One region of the Micrococcus antarcticus genome, then DNA from elsewhere that is predicted to be linked to it. Evidence: riboswitches for the same ligand, from Rfam matches in the RefSeq annotation. Region 1 holds a riboswitch; each other region holds the start of a gene.
The links. A riboswitch is a leader RNA that binds a small molecule or an ion and turns the genes downstream of it on or off. The one in region 1 is predicted to bind S-adenosylmethionine.
Positions count from the first base shown of each region.

Region 1 (5,734 bases):
CAGGGGCGCAGACCCGACGCTCGTGGCGAGCAGCGGGACGGCGGTGAGTGAGTCCACCGGCCGTCCGGCCGCATCCGCCAGGCTCTGGAGGTAGGCAGGGAGCCGATCCTTCGCCCTGACGAGCGCCTCAGCCTCCTCGGTTGCGGCGCCGGAGAGCCTGTCGACGACAGCCGGGAGGAAGCCGGCGGGCGAGGACTGCGCTAGCACGCGGAACGCGTCGGCGGCGGCGGGGTGCCCGCCGAGGGACAGCAGCTGCGCCTCAGCCGCGGCGTCCACCACGATCATCCGATTGCCCTGCGGGTCGGGGTCCGCCCACGGGGCGGCCCAGTACGTGCCGGCCGGGACCTCACGCTGGGCGGGCGGAGGCGTCTGACCGCGGGGACCGACGGCAAGGGTGGGGAGCTCGACGTCCGTGCAGGGGCCTGGCTCGGGAGGGGCCGGATCGCAGAGGGCGGGATCGTCCAGCAGCGGACGGGCGTCCGCGATCGGCCCGTCGGAGAAGGAGCCGATCAGTGTGGCGTCCATGCCGAGCACGGGGCGCGGGCCGAGTCCGTCGTCCGTGCTCACCCGCGCGTCCAGGTCGAACGCGTGGGGACCCTCCACGCTGCCGTCCGCGGGGTAGCCGATCATGACGGCGTCCTGGTTGGCCACGCTGCGCACGCCGACGTCGCCGAGCGGGGCGGCCACCTCGACACCGGGCACCGCCCGGATGCGGTCGAGATCGGCCGGGCTGAGGCGCTCGGCTGAGCTCGTCCAGGCGGCCGTGTCCAGCGGGGCCATGAGGGCTGCCGCGCTCTGTGCGGCCGCGGGTGCGGACACGATCAGGTCATAGGACCCGCGCCAGCTGCTGTCGACGAGGGCCTTGAGCCGCTGTGTGGCCTGGGCCTGGACACCAAGGCCCAGGACCAGGGCCACAGCGAGCGCCCCGGCCACCAAGCGCAGCAACCGCACGGCGGGGAAGGAGGGCCAGGCTGGTCCTACACGGCGAGAACCCTCACCAGTGCTCGTCTGGACTCGCGAGCTCTGGGGCGGTCGGGACGTCATTCGGAGGGAACCGTCAACGCCACCCGGTAGGGCTCGTCATTGTCCACGGTGACCGTGAAGGTCACTGGCCCGGCCTGTTCTATGGGAGGCGTCGCTGCGGACCACCCGCCGCACAGGGCCTCCGATCCGGCCATCCACGTTTTCTCATCGCCATCGCCACTCGAGACGTGGATGTCCGTCTTGCCAGTCGCATCGGAGGGGCAGAGCAGGACGACCCGAAGGACCGCGCCCTTCTGGGCATCCACCGTGATCTCCTGGGTGCCCCGACCGACCCTCTCCTCCAGGACGGACTCCTGCTCCACATCGATGTAGTCGGAGTCCGGATTCTGACGTGCGTACTCCTCAAGGGTCATGCCCCCCTCCTCGAACAGAGCCGCGGGGAGAGCCTCTGCCGCGTTCGGGGCCTGGGCCCCGGCATCGGACGAGCCGCTCGTGGCGGCTGACTCCGAAGGGGCCGCACTGGCGACAGCCGTGGAAGTGCCCGAGGGGGTCGGAGTGTCGGACTGAGAGGCGGAGCACCCGGAGATCGTCGTGCCGACGAGCACAGCGGCGGCGAGGGCGGCCAAGCGACGTGAAGGAGACAAAGGGAACATGACATGCCTATCCGTAGGGGGGGGAATAGGGGGGGTGCAGCGTCAGGCGCCCTGCGCCCGACGCTGCACCGCTCACCGCATCAGAGCTTGAAGTGCTGGAAGTAGAACTGCTGCCACGGGGTGTAGAACGAGCCGCTGCGCAGCGTGACCACGTCGCAGCTGCGGTTCAGCATCTGACGCTTCCATGTTCCCTGTGCCTGCTTGGCGCCGATGGCGAGCTTTCCACCGTTCGTGTAGGTGCTGGGCACGGTCCAAGCACCGCTGACGGTATTCGTAGACGAGTAGCTGACTCCCACACGGGTCCCGACCTTGGCGGAGACGCCAGCGACAATGGCGCTCACATCGCCAGAGAGTTCTCCTGTGATGTCGCCACTGACACCGAACGTGCGCCCGGTGGCGATAGTGAGCCTGACTCCGGGAGCCCCGGACACTGACGAGTAGGCGGAGTACGACTGCTTGAACTTGTTCGATGTCACGGTGGTGTTCGTCCAGTACTCCTCGGCACAGTACGCGTCCGGGGTAGCAGTCTCCCCTCCCACGGGCGCGGTCGCAGCCCCCGCTACGGGAGCCACCGCTAGCGACGCCGCCATCACCGCACCGGTGGACGCCGCCATGATCCTCTTCTTCATGTCCATCCGCATGATCCGATTCCTTCCAAAGAACCGCCTGCGGGGGCCGCGGGTCGCGGTCTCGAGCTCCCCCCCCCCTCTCGAATGACTGAATCCTGACTGCGGCCAGGAGCATGTGTCAAGCATCACATTTCTATGCTTCGCTCCACCCCAGCTCAGGTCGCGAACAAGCTTCTCTGCGCCGCCCCCTCAGCCTCCCGGCGATCGACGCACCCTCCGTGACCCCGCGCGTCGCCCGCCCCCGGGCCGCTTTGACCATCCCTCGGACCTCTCCGTAGGCTGATCCCCAGAATCACGAGTCCCCGTCATCACGGCCCTGGCCGGCGGGGCGGCAACCCTCTCACGCAGTAGTGGGGTGCTCCAGGTGAGGATTCGGCCCGGCGGAGGACCCCGACGGGCAAGTACTCGCGTCTCCGCGGATCACGCCGATCCGCTCAGGTGAACCGCCCTTCGCGGAGCCGCGTCCGTCACGAAGAGGACCCGCGCCATGACCTTGACCCTGACCGACCACCACGCCCCTTGCCGGCCTGCCGGCGCCCACCCCGCCTGGCAGGCCGACGTCTCCCGCGACCGCCTGCGCCCCGGCCTGGCGGCGTTCCCGACCGGCGTCGTCGCCGTCGCCGGCCTCGTGGACGGGCACCCCGAGGTGATGGTCTCCTCCTCCTTCAGCGTGGGCGTCTCGTGGGAGCCGGCGCTCGTCTCCTTCTCCGCACAGCTGACCTCGCGCACGTGGCCCCGACTGCGCCGGGCCGAGTCGATCGGCGTGTCGCTGCTCGCGGAGGACCAGGCGCACCTGTGCGGGCAGCTGGCCTCCCGCACCGGGGACCGCCTCGCGGGGATCGACGTGCACGTCAGCCCGAACGGCGCGCTCCTGCTCGAGGGGTCCTCCCTGTGGCTCGAGACAAGCCTGCACACCGAGGTGCCCGCCGGGGATCACGTCGTCGCCCTGCTGGAGGTCTCCGGCTTCGCGGACCACACGGACGCCCGCCCGCCCGCGGCGCTGCATCGCAACCTCTTCCACGGGCTCACCGCGCTCTGAGGAGCGCCCCGGAGCCGGGATCCGCACGGACTGGAACGGCCCCAGATTGCGCTCACAGGCGAACATCCGATGAACATCGACCCCGTGGTCGCCAGACGGTCGAATCCGTGGCAGTATGAACCTTGAAGTTGATCCAAGCTGTATCCCGTAACATCACTGCTTGTCAGTCCCGGCCCCGGTCGGAACGATGAGTGTGGGCACGCGGTTCAGTTCTGCCGCTTCACCCGGAGGCCACAGTGGCCACCGGTTCCCACACCGCCCCTCCGGGGGCACATCGAAAGGACACCATCATGGCTGTCGGTACCGTCAAGTGGTTCAACGCTGAAAAGGGCTTCGGCTTCATCGCTCCCGAGGATCAGTCCGCGGACGTCTTCGTGCACTTCTCCGCCATCACCGGCTCGGGCTTCAAGGAGCTCCAGGAGAACGACCGCGTCGAGTTCGAGACCCAGCAGGGCCCCAAGGGCCTGCAGGCCGCGAACGTGACCAAGATCTGATCTTCCTCCTCTGAGGATTCCGTCCCCGGCGCCTGAGGCGCTGATGGACGATCACCGAAGGCCCCGATCCCCACGGATCGGGGCCTTCGTCGTGCGCCGCGGCTCACACGCCGGACCGGCCCCGATCCACACGGCGGCGCAGCAGCCACGTGACCCCGAGTCCCAGCAGGTACGCCCCGCCCACCGCGAGCAGGCCGAGGCGGAAGTCCCCGGTGTGGTCGCGGAGCAGGCCCATCACGAGCGGTCCGCACGCGAAGCCGGCGTACATGCCCATGGCGTTCGTCCCCGAGGCGTCGCCGAGCTGCCCGGCCGGGACGCCGTCCATGATCCCGGCGTTGATCACCACGTTCGCGCCCAGCACGGTGAGGCCGTGCAGCACGGCGGCCGCCCACAGGAGGGCGGGCGCGTGGCTCACGTCGGCGGCCAGGAGGGCGGCCACCACCAGCAGCGAGCCGGCGCAGATCGCCGCGAGCAGGGTGGTGGGCCGATGCCCGGCGGCCATGCGGCGGCCCCACCAGATGCGGGAGAAAACCCCGATCACCCCGGAGACGGCGGCGGCCGCCCCGCCGACGACGAGGGACTGGTCGAGCGTCTCCACCGCGAACAGCGGCAGGTACGCGTTCACGGCCTGCATGCCGAGGCCCGTGAGGAACGCGATCGCCGCGAAGAACCACACGCTCGCCGGCAGCCGCTCACGCCCACCGGGTCGGCCGGTCGTCGGCGCTCCGGCACCCGCGGGACCCTCAGCGGCCCGCGGCGCGCCGTCGTCGTGCCGGATGTGCGCCGCGGCCGCGGAAGAGCCCGCCGGGAGCGGCGGCACCGTGGCCCACGCGACGACGCCCAGCACGCCCGCCACGAGCGCCGCCCCCAGCGCCGCGCCCGTCCAGCCGAGGGCCAGTGCCGCGGCGGGGAAGAACAGGCCGCCGAAGAGCTGCGCGAGCTGCACGCCGGACTGCTTCACCCCGATCCACCCGATGCGCCGCTCAGGCGGGGCGACCTCGCGGATGATGCGGTTCGTCGTCGGGTTCGAGATCGCCTGGGTGACCCCCGCGAGCGCCGCCGCCGCGTAGAGCGCGAAGAGCGTGGTGGAGAACGCGCCCACCACGAGCGCCAGGGCCGCACCGCCGAAGATGATGCCCATCTGTGCGCGCGAGGAGAGGCTGTCCGCGAGGCGTCCCAGCCACACGGACGTGACCGCGGCGGCGCCGAACACCACGGTGAGCACGGTGCCGAGCTGGCCGGAGGTGACGCCCAGGCGCTCGATCACCAGCGCGGAGGAGCTGGCCACCCCGTAGTTGAACAGTGGGCCGGCGGCCATGGCGGCGAGCAGCACCGTCAGCAGCAGGACGTCCCCGGGGCGGCCGGGCTGGCGGGCGGGTACGGAGGGCGGGGTCACGGCCCCAGGGTATGCCCCCTCCTGCGACGAGCCCTGCGCTGCTGCTCCTGTCCGGGGCGGACAGGGGCAGCAGCGCAGGGCTCGTCGAGGGGGACGGCGGGCCGGGTCAGACGACGCGGCCCTCGCCGCGCGGCTCATCCTCGACGCGACCGGTGGTGTCGCCGTCGGAGACCTCTTCGCCGTCCTGGCGCTCGGGGCGTGCCCCGGCCTCGGGCGGCAGCTCGCTCGCGTCGTCCGCATGGCCGCGGCGCGGGGACTGGTCGGACCAGTCGGCGTCGGTCTTGGCGGCCGCCGCCGAGTCCCCGGACGGGCCCGGGACGGGGCTGGCGGAGGCGTCGTCGTCCTTGCCGAGGCCCACGGCCTGGGCCAGGCGGCCCACCGTGCGCCCGTAGAGGGTCTCGCCCTCCTTGAGGGAGGCGACGCTGGGCATGGGGGAGGTGCTCAGCGAGACCCCGTTCGCATCCCGCGGCTCGACGGCGATCCGGTCCTTCGTGGCGAGGGAGGAGCCGGCGCGGGACAGGGCCGAGGGCGCCTGGCCC
Region 1 covers NZ_CP085253.1:1,348,674-1,354,407, forward strand. The annotation lists gene LG274_RS06275 (hypothetical protein) at 1-951, opposite strand, end outside; gene LG274_RS06280 (hypothetical protein) at 1,041-1,397, opposite strand; gene LG274_RS06285 (hypothetical protein) at 1,718-2,272, opposite strand; SAM riboswitch class IV at 2,557-2,676, shown strand; gene LG274_RS06290 (flavin reductase family protein) at 2,754-3,305, shown strand; gene LG274_RS06295 (cold-shock protein) at 3,596-3,799, shown strand; gene LG274_RS06300 (MFS transporter) at 3,903-5,195, opposite strand; gene LG274_RS06305 (FMN-binding glutamate synthase family protein) at 5,302-5,734, opposite strand, start outside.

Region 2 (5,734 bases), 1.1 Mb from region 1:
GCCGCGACGGCCGGGTCGGTCACGTCCACGGTGTCGAGGGCGTCCACGATCCCCCGCAGGACGGTCGGGTCGCCCTCGTGGGGCGGGTGCGGCTGCCCCGGCACGAACGCCTGGAGGACGGCCGCGGCGAGGGGGCGGCCGGCGTCGTCGTCCCGGCGGAGCACCGCCGACAGCGGACGCGGCACCGCGAAGGGCAGGCCCGCGTCCGCGAGGGCCGTCACCAGCCCCACGCGGCGCGGCAGGTGGGCGGCGGGGGAGTCCTCGGGCGCCCAGGCCGCGCCGACCGGGGCGCCGGCCTCGCTGACCCGGGCCATGCGCAGCACGGCCAGGCCGTCGAGCACCAGCACGCGGTGGAACTGGCCGGACTCCACCACGTGCCCGGCCGACCACGCGGCGGCGCGCAGCCGGTCCGCGAGCGCGGCGGGCACGTCCGGGAGCAGCCGGGTCAGGGCCTCGGCCGCCAGCTCGAACTCGGACGCGACGGGGGAGGAGGTCATGTCCCCACGCTAGCGTCCGGGCGCGCGGGGGATACTGGCCCGCATGATCGGCCGCCCCGACCTCCGTTCCGACGCCGCCCCCGCCGCCCGGCCCGCGCTGCCCGCCCCGAGCGCGCGCGTGGTGCGGTGGGAGATCGCGCTCGTCCTGGGCCTGTCCCTGGGGCGCAGCGCGGTGTATGCGGTCGTCCAGCTGATCGACAAGGCCACCCGTGCCCCGCTGGGGGAGCAGACCACGGTGCTGAACCCCGCGCTCAGCCCGCGGTGGGGCTTCGACCTGACCTACCAGCTGCTGGACATCGGCTTCGCCCTCGTCCCCGTGCTGCTGGTGCTGCACCTGACGTGGCTGCGCGGGCGGAACCCGTTCCGCGCGTTCGGCCTGGACCTGCGCCGCCCGGGCCGCGACCTCGCCTGGGGCCTGGCGCTGTTCGTGGGGATCGGCCTGGGCACGCTCGCGGTGTACGCGGCCGGCCGCGCTGCCGGGGTCACGACGGCGATCGTCGCCGCCGCCCTCGACGACACCTGGTACCAGGTCCCCGTGCTGCTGCTCTCGGCCGCGCGGCACGCGCTCGTGGAGGAGGTGATCGTGGGGGTCTGGCTCGTCGACCGCCTCGGCTGGCTCCAGCGGCTGCACACCGCCCGGCGCGCCGGAGCCCCCGCGCCCGCCGCGGAGGGCCCGGGCCTCGTCCTGCCGGCCCGCATCTGGACCGTGGTGCTCGCCCTGGCCGTGCTGCGGGGCAGCTACCACCTCTACCAGGGCGTGGGGCCGGGCATCGGCAACGCGCTCATGGGGGTGGTGTTCACCCTGGTGCTGCTGCGCACGCGCCGGGTCATGCCTCTCGTCCTCGCCCACTTCCTGCTGGACGCGGCCGGGTTCGTGGCGTATCCGCTGCTGCACGAGGCAGGGCTGCTCGGGGTCTGAGCCCCGGACGAGGCCGGCCCCGCCTCGGGGAGGCGGGGCCGGCGTCGTCGTGGTCCGTCCGGGCGGGGAGGAGGGGTCAGAGGGTGACCGGGCCCGCGGGAGTCGTGAAGGTCACCGAGACGATGCCCGGGGTGCCGGAGGGGGCGAGGTAGTCGACGTCGACGTCCGCGACCCCGTCCTCCTCGCCGACCTGCTCGCCGCCGAGCCACTCGATGAGGCGGTCGCGGGAGCCGGCGATGGCCACCTTGTCGATGGAGGCCTGCGGCTCGGCGGCCTGGGACGGGTGCATGTCCTCCTGGCCGTCGGCCCAGCGCACGATGAACGGCAGCTGCGGGTCGGCAAGGGTGCCCTTGACGCCGATCTGACGCCAGGACAGCTCCCGGCCGTCGGGGAAGCGGCGGATGCCGGGCACGGCCTCGCGCTCCAGGCGGCGCTCGAAGCGGCCGATGTCCGGGGTGGAGACGGCCCAGCTCATCCAGCCGCCGCCCTGCTCGGAGCGGGCGCGGACGAGCTGGCCGAAGGGGGCGCTGAGGGAGGCCGGGTGGTCCATGGCCTCCACGACCTCGAGCCACTGCCCGTTCCGCATGGGGAACAGGGCGTTGTGGGTGCCGAAGCGCGGGTGCACGCCGCCCTTGATGCGGTCGATGCCGAGGGTCTCGACGAGGCGCTCCACGGTGGCTTCGAGGCCCTCGGGCCCGGCGGCGTAGGAGACGTGGTCCATCCGGCAGGTGTTCACGGCGTTGTTCCTCTCCGAACCCCCGGGCGGGCCGGGCGTCGAACGCGATGGGAGGGCGGCGCCGTCGGCCCCTTGACCTCCGAGCCGCCCCTGTGATTCACAGCGTATCCATGTGTGACACGCCCGATGAAATCGGCCCCGCACTCGTGGCACACTGGCGGCACGGTCACGAGAGTCAGCGTCTTTGCCCCGGCATGCTGACCGGCAACCCTCCTTCCGCGGTGGGGTGCCCCGGGTGACGACCAGGCCGGCTCCCACACGGGCTGCCGGCAAGCGCGGGCCGTCCCCTCGGCCCCTCTCGACGACGCCGGGGCACCCCCGGCGCGAGGCGCCGGGTCGACCCGGCGCACCGACCGCCGGGAGGGACGCGGGTCCGGCCCCTGAGGAGCTCAGGAGAGTCCGCCATGACCGACCAGAACATCCCCGCCGAGACCACGCCCCTGACCCCGGCCGCCGCGTGGGGCTTCTCCACCGCGCAGGTCCACGCCGGCGCCGCCCCCGGCCAGCACGCCTTCGGCGCGACGGCCCTGCCCATCTACCAGACGACCTCGTTCGACTTCCCCTCCGCCGAGGTGGCGGCGGACCGGTTCGCCCTCAAGGACCTGGACCCGCTCTACACCCGCATCGGCAACCCGACCCAGTCCCCGGTGGAGGAGAAGGTCGCCGCGCTCGAGGGCGGCGTGGGCGCGCTGCTGCTGGCCTCCGGCCAGGCGGCCACGACCTTCTCGATCCTCAACGTCGCCGGCGCGGGGGACCACGTCGTCGCCTCGGCGAGCCTCTACGGCGGCACGCAGAACCTCTTCAAGCACACCCTGGCCAAGGTGGGCGTGGAGACGACGTTCGTGACCGATCCGGACGACATCGAGTCCTGGCGCGCCGCCGTGAAGGCGAACACCAAGGCCTTCTTCGGGGAGACCCTCGGCAACCCCCGGGGCGACGTGCTGGACGTTCGGGCGGTGGCCGACGTCGCGCACGAGGCGGGCGTGCCGCTGATCGTGGACAACACGCTGGCCACCCCGTACCTGCTGCGCCCGATTGAGCACGGCGCGGACATCGTCACCCACTCGGCCACGAAGTACCTCGGCGGGCACGCCGCCGCCATGGCCGGCGTGATCGTCGACGGCGGCACGTTCGACTTCGCGCAGCACCCCGAGCGCTTCCCCGGGTTCAACGAGCCGGACGAGTCCTACCACGGGCTCGTGTACGCGCGGGACCTGGGGGTGGGCTCGCCGCTCGGCGCCAACCTGGCCTTCATCCTCAAGGCGCGCGTGCAGCTGCTGCGCGACTACGGCTCGGCCATCTCCCCGTTCAACGCGTTCCTGGTGAACCTCGGCCTGGAGACCCTGTCCCTGCGCATGGAGCGCGCCGTGGCCAACGCGACGGCCGTGGCCGCGTGGCTCGAGGCGCGCGACGACGTGGACTCCGTGGTCTACGCCGGCCTGCCCTCCAGCCCGTGGCACGAGCGGGCGCAGCGGTACCTGCCGCGCGGCGCAGGCGCGTTCGTCTCCTTCGAGATCGCGGGCGGCGCCGAGGCGGGCGCGGCGTTCGTGGACGGGCTTGAGCTGCTGCACCACGTGGCCAACATCGGCGACGTCCGCTCGCTCGTGGTGCACCCGGCCTCCACCACCCACGCCCAGCTCACCGAGGACGAGCAGCGCGCCGCCGGTGTGACGCCCGGGCTGGTGCGCCTCTCGCTCGGCGTGGAGGACGTCGAGGACATCCTCGCCGACCTGGAGCGCGGCTTCGCGGCGGCGGCCGGTGCGGGGGAGGGCACCCGATGACCGCGGTCGCGAGCCGCCCGTCCCTGACCGTCGACCTCCCCGAGGGCGCCCGCCACACCGTCTCGGTCGGGCCCCTGACCACCGAGACCGGCGGCTTCCTCCCGGACGTCACCCTCACCTACGAGACGTGGGGGACCCTGGACGCCGACGGCTCCAACGCGGTCCTCGTGCTGCACGCCCTCACGGGCGACTCGCACGTGGCCGCGCACGCCGCAGACCCGACGCCGGGCTGGTGGGACGCGCTCGTCGGCCCCGGCCGGGCGGTGGACACGGACCGCTGGTTCGTCGTCGCCCCCGCGATGGTGGGCGGCTGTCACGGTTCCACGGGCCCGTCCTCGCCCGACCCCGACGGCGTGCCGTGGGGCTCGCGCTTCCCGTTCCTCACGCTGCGCGACGCGGTGGAGGCCGAGCGCCGCCTCGCCGACCACCTCGGGATCGACGTGTGGCAGGCCGTGATCGGCGGGTCGATGGGCGGGGCCCGCGCCCTGGAATGGGCGGTCTCCCACCCGGAGCGCGTGGCCGGCGTCGGGGTGCTCGCCTCGACGGCGCAGTCCTCGGCGGACCAGATCGCCTGGGGCCAGGCGCAGGCCGCGGCCATCCGGCTCGACCCGGCGCACCGCGAGGGCGACTACTACGGCGGACCCGGACCCGAGACGGGCCTCGGGATCGCCCGGCGCATCGCCCACACCACCTACCGCACGGCCGAGGAGCTCGAGTACCGCTTCGGCCGCGAGCCGCAGGGCGCGGAGGACCCGTTCGGGGCCGCCGTCGGGAGGCGGCAGGGACGCTACGCGGTGGAGTCCTACCTGGACCACCAGGCCGCGAAGCTGTCCGCGCGGTTCGACGCGAACTCCTACCTCGTGCTCACCGAGGCGCTCATGAGCCACGACGTCGCCCGTGGGCGGGGGAGCCTGTCCGAGGCGCTGGGGCGCTTCCGCGGGCGGGCCTTCGTGGCCGCCGTCGACTCCGACCGGCTGTACCGGCCCGAGGAGTCGGCGCTGCTCGCGGAGCTGCTGCCCGGCGAGGTGCCCGTCCACTCGATCGTCTCGCCGATCGGCCATGACGGGTTCCTCACCGAGTACGGGCAGGTCGCCGACGCCCTGAAGGAGACCCTCGCCCTCTGACCGCTCAGGAGGCCGGCTCGGCGGGCGGCGTGACCGGCAGCGACTCCGTGTGGTCCGAGCCGTGCGGCATCTCCACGCCGAACAGCGGCTCGGGCACGGGGCGCTTGGCGCTGACCCCGTCGCCGGAGGAGACGCCACGGATGCGTCGGATCACCCACGGCGCGAGGTGGGCCCGCGCCCACTTGGCGTTGGACACGCGGGCCTGACGCCACGTCCGGGGCGCGGCCGGCTTGGGCTGGAGGGGCTCCAGATCGTGCTCGACGCCGAGGGTGTCCAGCACCATCGCCGCGATGGTGTGGTGCCCGGTGGGGGAGAAGTGCAGCCGGTCCTCCGCCCACATCTCGGGCCTCGAGAGCTGCTTGAGCGACCACATGTCCGGCACGAGCGCGTCGTGGCGCAGCGCCACGGTGCGCACGTTCTCGTTGTAGATCGCCACCTTCCCCCGGATGCGTCCCAGCACGGGGGTGTCACGGACGTCGGTCACGTTGAACAGGAGCACGGTGGCGCCCGTTCCCGCGAGCTTCCCGACGGCGGCGTCCAGGCGGCGGGCGATGTCGTCCGGGTCGGCGCCGCGCAGGATGTCGTTGCCGCCCGCGCAGATGCTGATGAGGTCCGGGGCCAGCTCGATGGCCGGGTCCACCTGGTCGGCGGCGATCTGGTCGATCAGCTTGCCGCGC
Region 2 covers NZ_CP085253.1:2,424,970-2,430,703, forward strand. The annotation lists gene LG274_RS11275 (phosphotransferase family protein) at 1-497, opposite strand, end outside; gene LG274_RS11280 (CPBP family intramembrane glutamic endopeptidase) at 541-1,416, shown strand; gene LG274_RS11285 (VOC family protein) at 1,493-2,152, opposite strand; SAM riboswitch class IV at 2,317-2,434, shown strand; gene LG274_RS11290 (bifunctional o-acetylhomoserine/o-acetylserine sulfhydrylase) at 2,557-3,933, shown strand; gene LG274_RS11295 (homoserine O-acetyltransferase) at 3,930-5,057, shown strand; gene LG274_RS11300 (SGNH/GDSL hydrolase family protein) at 5,062-5,734, opposite strand, start outside.
Region 2: linked by a shared signal. The riboswitch ahead of LG274_RS11290 (bifunctional o-acetylhomoserine/o-acetylserine sulfhydrylase) and the one ahead of LG274_RS06290 (flavin reductase family protein) in region 1 are both predicted to bind S-adenosylmethionine.

Region 3 (5,734 bases), 670 kb from region 1:
GGGCAGCGTGGCGAGCGCGGCGGCGGGGACGCCGTCGTTCGGGCGGCGCACCGGATCGGCGGGGGAGGCTGCGGGGACGGACGCGGTCACGGGAGGGAACCTCGGTTCGGTCGGGGGTGTGGCGAGCGCAAGCGGCGGGCGTCTCGGAGGAGCCCGGGCTCGGTCCTCGAGCGTACGAATCCCCGCGGCCGCCCCGCCCGCCCCGCGTCACGCAGGGCCGGCCGCCGCCTGCCGCGCCGCCGGCTGCCCGGCACCCCCGGGGCGCTCTGGAAGAGTGGTGCCCATGCAGAGCCCCGCCGCCGACCACGCATCCCTCTCCGCCGAGTTCGCCGAGGTGTTCCACGCCGCCGCCCAGGGCGAGCGGGCCCGCGAGGCCGGGCGCCACCTGCCCTTCGTGGCGCAGCAGCGGCTCCAGGAGGCCGGGCTGGGGAAGGTCAGCGTCCCGGCCGAGTTCGGCGGGCGCGGAGCCGGGCACGAGACGGTGCTGCGCCTGCTGGCCGACCTCGCCGCGCGGGACGTGAACACCGCACACCTGTGGCGTTCGCACCTGGTGTTCGTGGCCGCCGTCGACGACCAGCCTCAGCGCCTGAGGAAGGCCTGGATGCCTCACGCCGCCGCGGGGGAGTGGGCCGGCTCCGCCCTCGCGGAGCGCGCCGGATCCGGGGCCGCGCCGGGCCGGGCGGCGGCGCGTGCCGCCCGCGACGAGGGCGGCACGTGGGTGGTCACGGGCCACAAGTACTACGCCACGGGCTCGGCGTTCGCGCAGTGGACCATCGTCACGGTGGGCGTGGACGGGGCCGACCTCGTCTCCCGACGCAACTCGAAGCGGGCCGGCGGCGCGGTGCGCGAGCCGGAGCGGGCGATCGCGGTGGTGCGCGTGCGCCAGCCGCGCGTGCGCATCAAGGATGACTGGGACGGATTCGGCCAGCGGCTCACCGCCACCGGGTCCGTGGTGCTCGACGGCGCGGCCGCGGAGGACCTGCTCGAGGTGCCGCGTTCGCACGGGCCCGTGCCGGTGCTCGAGGAGGCCACGCTGCTGGCCCTGCAGGTGGGCGTGGCCCGCGCGGCCCTCGACGAGGGCGTGGCCCTCCTGAAGGCCCGCACCCGAACGTTCAACACCGGCACGGCGGACCGCCCGCAGCAGGATCCGCAGCTGCTCGAGATCGTGGGGCGCATGGCCGGGCAGGTGAGCGCGGCTCGGCTGCTCGTGCGCGAGGTCGGGAGGGCCATGGACGCCGCCGCGGCGTGGGACGCGGCCCATCCGGACGACGTCGAGGGCGAGGTGAGCGCCCGCCTGTGGGACGAGGCGATGGACGCGGCCTACCGGGCTCAGGCCGTGGTGCCGGACTTCGTCCTCGAGGTCTGCACCCGGATCTTCGACACCCTCGGCGCCTCCGCGACCTCCACCGAGCTGCAGCTGGACCGCCACTGGCGCAACGCCCGCACCCTGGCCACGCACGATCCTGCCGTGTTCAAGGTCCGGATGGTCGGGGACCGCCTGGTCAACGGCGCGGCCCCGGTCGCGTACACCTCCGCCGGCGAGGTCCCGGAGGACTGAGCGCGGCGGGGTCGGCGGGCACGGTGGCCCCACCACGACGACGGCGGCGCACCCGGGCGGGGGCGTCGCCGTCGTCGTGGTGGGGGCGGTCCTGTGACGACGTGTGCGCGGCGCCGAGATCCCCCACGGCCCTGGCGGCCGCGATGCGTCCTCGCCGGTCGGCCCGGCTGTGAGGCGCGGGGCCGGTGTGATGAAGTCATTGCACCCATCCAGAGCGGCCGAGAGATCTGGCTCGACGACGCCGCAGCAGCCCGCCCGTACGGACCAGGGTGCTACCGCCAGAACCGATGGAGGAATGCATTGATCTCACTTCGCCATGTCTCGACCACCTTCACCCGGGAGGCCTCTCCGCGGCGGGCCCGGCCTGCCTCGCCGGCCGCTTGGCTGCGCCGACGGAACGCCGTGGTGGTGGACCCGCCGTCGTCGTCCGGTGCATCCTTCACCGCCGTGGACGACGTCTCACTGGACATCCCGGCCGGGGCTATCCACGGCATCATCGGCTTCAGCGGCGCCGGGAAGTCCACCCTTCTGCGCAACATCAACCTCCTGCAACGTCCCACCGCCGGCGAGGTGTGGTTCGATTCCGAAGAGCTCACGGGCCTCTCCGAGGCCGAGCTACGGATCCGCCGTCATGAGATCGGGATGATCTTCCAGGGCTTCAACCTCGTGCACAACCACACCGCCTTGGGCAACGTCGAGCTGAGCCTGAAGTTCACCGGCGAGCGCAATGCCCGAAACCGACGGAAGCAGGCACTGGAGGCGCTCGACCTGGTGGACCTGGCGGACAAGGCGTCCTCCTACCCCGCGCAACTCTCCGGAGGGCAGAAGCAACGTGTGGCCATTGCCCGTGCGCTGGCGACGCGCCCGAAGCTCCTCCTGTGCGACGAGCCGACGTCCGCCCTCGACCCCTTCACCACGGCCACGGTGCTCCAGTACCTGGCGGACATCAACCGTCAGCTGGGCATCACCGTGGTGATCGTGACCCACGAGATGGAGGTCATCAAGGCGTTGGCCGACGACGTGTCCGTCATGGAGGCCGGGCGCGTGGTGGAGAGTTTCAGCGTGGAGGACCTGTCTTCGGGACGGTTCATACCCACCACCTCCATCGGCGCCTACCTGGTGTCTGAGGGCATCCACCTCGACCGGGCTGGACGCGGGCACACTCCACCCCCGGAGCCCCCGGCCGAGCGCCGAGACGGCCCCCTGGACGCCGCGCCGAGCCTGCCCCTCCTGGCCGGGGCGGAGGTGGCCTGAGATGGAGCGCATCGTCGAACTCCTGCCGGAGCTCACCGTCGCCCTGGGCCAGACGCTGCTGATGATCGCCGTGGCCATCCCAGCGGCCGTGGCCCTGGGCATTCCGCTCGGCGTGTGGCTCTTCACCCATGCGCCCGGCGGCATCTCCCCGTCGCCGCGGGCGCATCGCCTCGTCTCAGGCCTGGTGAACGTGTTCCGTTCCTTCCCGTTCCTGATCCTGCTCATCGCCATCATCCCGTTCACCCGCCTGGTGGTGGGGACAACCGTGGGAACCGCCGCGGCGATCGTGCCCCTCACCGTCAACGCGATCCCGTACTTTGCCCGGCTCGTGGAGCAGAACATGACGCAGCTCGGCGGGGGAGCCGTCGAGGCGGCAAGCGCGATGGGGGCGACGCGCGGCCAGATCATCCGCAACGTCCTGCTGGTCGACGCACGCCCGGCACTCATCGGATCGATCACCATCACCATGGTCAGCTTCATCTCGTTCTCCGCCATGGTCGGACTCGTCGGCGGCGGTGGCATCGGCGATTTCGCCATCCGATACGGCTATTACCGCTACGAGACGGAGGTCATGGCGGTGGCCATCCTCGCCATGCTCCTGCTGGTCACGGCGGTCCAGTTCGTCGGCGGCCGGCTGGTCCGCCGCACGGACAAGCGCCTGGCCTGATCTGTGTGCGCGGTGCACGCGCCCCTTTTCACGTACGCCACTCTCCCGCCCGAGATCGCCCCCCCCGTGCCCTTGCGGCCTCATCGAAAGGTAACCCCCATGCTCCTGCACGCCCACTCACCGTCGTCCAGGCCCACCCGCCGCCGTGTCCTCCAGGGGCTGGCCTTGACGGCCTTCGCAGGTCTGTCCTCCACCGGTTGCGGATCGTCCCAGGAGGCCGGCGCCACTCCGGACAGGAAGATCTCCATGATCGTCACGGAGTCCGCCCCTTACCAAGAGCCCACGGAGCTTGTGAAGAAGAAGCTCGCGGGCCAGGGGTGGACGTTGCAGACGACGTACGTGACGGACATCATCCAGCCCAACAACACCGTCCAACAGGGCGAGTATGACGTGAACTTCTTCCAGCACCTGGCCTACCTGAAGCAGTTCAACAGGGACAACGGCACGGCCGTGGAGCCGCTGTTCTCCGTCTACTACGGACGCAGCGGCCTCTTCTCCCTCACCCTCGACTCCTTCGACGACCTGCCGCAGGGGGCCAAGATCTCCATCCCGGTGGACACCTCCAACAACGGCCGTGCGCTCCAGCTGTTGGCAGAGGCGGGTGTGATCGAGGTCGATCCCGACAAGCCGGTGACCCAGCTGTCCCAGCGCGACATCACGTCCAATCCGAAGAAGGTCGAGTTCGTCGAGGTGGACCAGCAGTCGCTCGCCCAGACTCTCCCTGACGTCGCCGCGGGCTTCGGGTTCGTCCGCCTCATCGCGGAGGCGGGGTACGACGTCGACGAGTCCACCTTGATCCTGGAGGACGACCCGGGGGTCCAGCTGCCGTTCTCCGTCGTCGTCGCTGCCAAGGCGGACTTCCGGGACACCGAGGCCGCACGGGTCCTGCAGGAGGCCTACCACTCTCCGGAGGTCCAGCAGTGGTACGCCGACTACGAGGGAGGAGTGGTGGCCTACACCGGTGAGGTCACCCTGGAGAACTCCGCTCAGGTCTGGAAGGAGTTCTCGTCCGAGTGATACGTGGCGGGCCTGGCACGGCGCGTCACATGGGGGCGGCCGGGCCGTGGCAGAGCCGGGCACGACGGCGGCATGACGCCCGCCGCCGTCGTGCCGTCACACGATTTCCCACAGCGTCGGGGCACTGCATTGACTGGCGCCATGACCACCGAGCATGCCCACAGCGCACCGTCCGTCACCCCTCGTCAGATCCTCTTCAACGCCTTCGACATGAACTGCGTGGCCCACCAGTCGCCGGGCCTGTGGCGCCATCCGGACGACCACGCCCGCGACTACAACACGCTGGGCTACTGGACGCACCTGGCCAAGACCCTTGAGCAGGGTCTCTTCGACGGCCTGTTCATCGCGGACGTGCTCGGCCCCTACTCCGTCTACGGGGGCACCTCCGAGGCCGCCATCCGCACTGGTGCGCAGACCCCGGTCAACGACCCGTTCCTGCTGGTCTCGGCGATGGCCGCCGTCACCGAGCACCTCGGCTTCGGGGTCACCGCCGGCACCGCCTACGAGCACCCGTACCCGTTCGCCCGCCGCCTGGCCACGCTGGACCACCTCACGGGCGGCCGCGTGGGCTGGAACGTCGTCACCGGCTACCTGCCCTCGGCGGCCCAGAACATGGGCCAGGACGACCAGATGGAGCACGACGAGCGCTACGAGCACGCGGACGAGTACCTCGACGTCGTCTACAAGCTCCTCGAGGGCTCGTGGGAGGACGACGCGGTGGTCTACGACAAGGAGACCGGCGTGTTCGCGGACCCGGCCAAGGTCCACGACATCGCCCACGAGGGGACGTGGTTCAAGGTGCCCGGCCATGCCGTGACCGAGCCCTCCGCGCAGCGCACCCCCGTGATCTACCAGGCCGGCGCCTCGACGCGCGGCCGCGCCTTCGCGGGCAAGCACGCCGAGGCGGTCTTCATCAACTCCCCCACGAAGGAGCTGGCCAAGGCCACCACCGCGAAGATCCGCCAGGCCCTGGTGGACGCCGGCCGTGACCCGTACGACGTGAAGATCTTCGCGATGCAGACGATCGTCACCGGGGCCACCGACGAGGACGCGCGGGCCAAGTACGACGACCTGGCGCAGTACGTGGACCCGCTGGGCGGCCTCGTGCTCATGTCCGGCTGGATGGGCATCGACCTGTCCCAGTACGACCTGGACGAGTCGATCGGGGACGTGAAGTCGAACGCCATCCAGTCCACCGTGGAGACCTTCCAGAAGGCCTCCGGCACGGACGAGGAGTG
Region 3 covers NZ_CP085253.1:2,017,188-2,022,921, forward strand. The annotation lists gene acs (acetate--CoA ligase) at 1-90, opposite strand, end outside; gene LG274_RS09500 (acyl-CoA dehydrogenase family protein) at 284-1,558, shown strand; SAM riboswitch class I at 1,761-1,852, shown strand; gene LG274_RS09505 (methionine ABC transporter ATP-binding protein) at 2,006-2,812, shown strand; gene LG274_RS09510 (methionine ABC transporter permease) at 2,814-3,479, shown strand; gene LG274_RS09515 (MetQ/NlpA family ABC transporter substrate-binding protein) at 3,726-4,496, shown strand; gene LG274_RS09520 (LLM class flavin-dependent oxidoreductase) at 4,638-5,734, shown strand, end outside.
Region 3: linked by a shared signal. The riboswitch ahead of LG274_RS09505 (methionine ABC transporter ATP-binding protein) and the one ahead of LG274_RS06290 (flavin reductase family protein) in region 1 are both predicted to bind S-adenosylmethionine.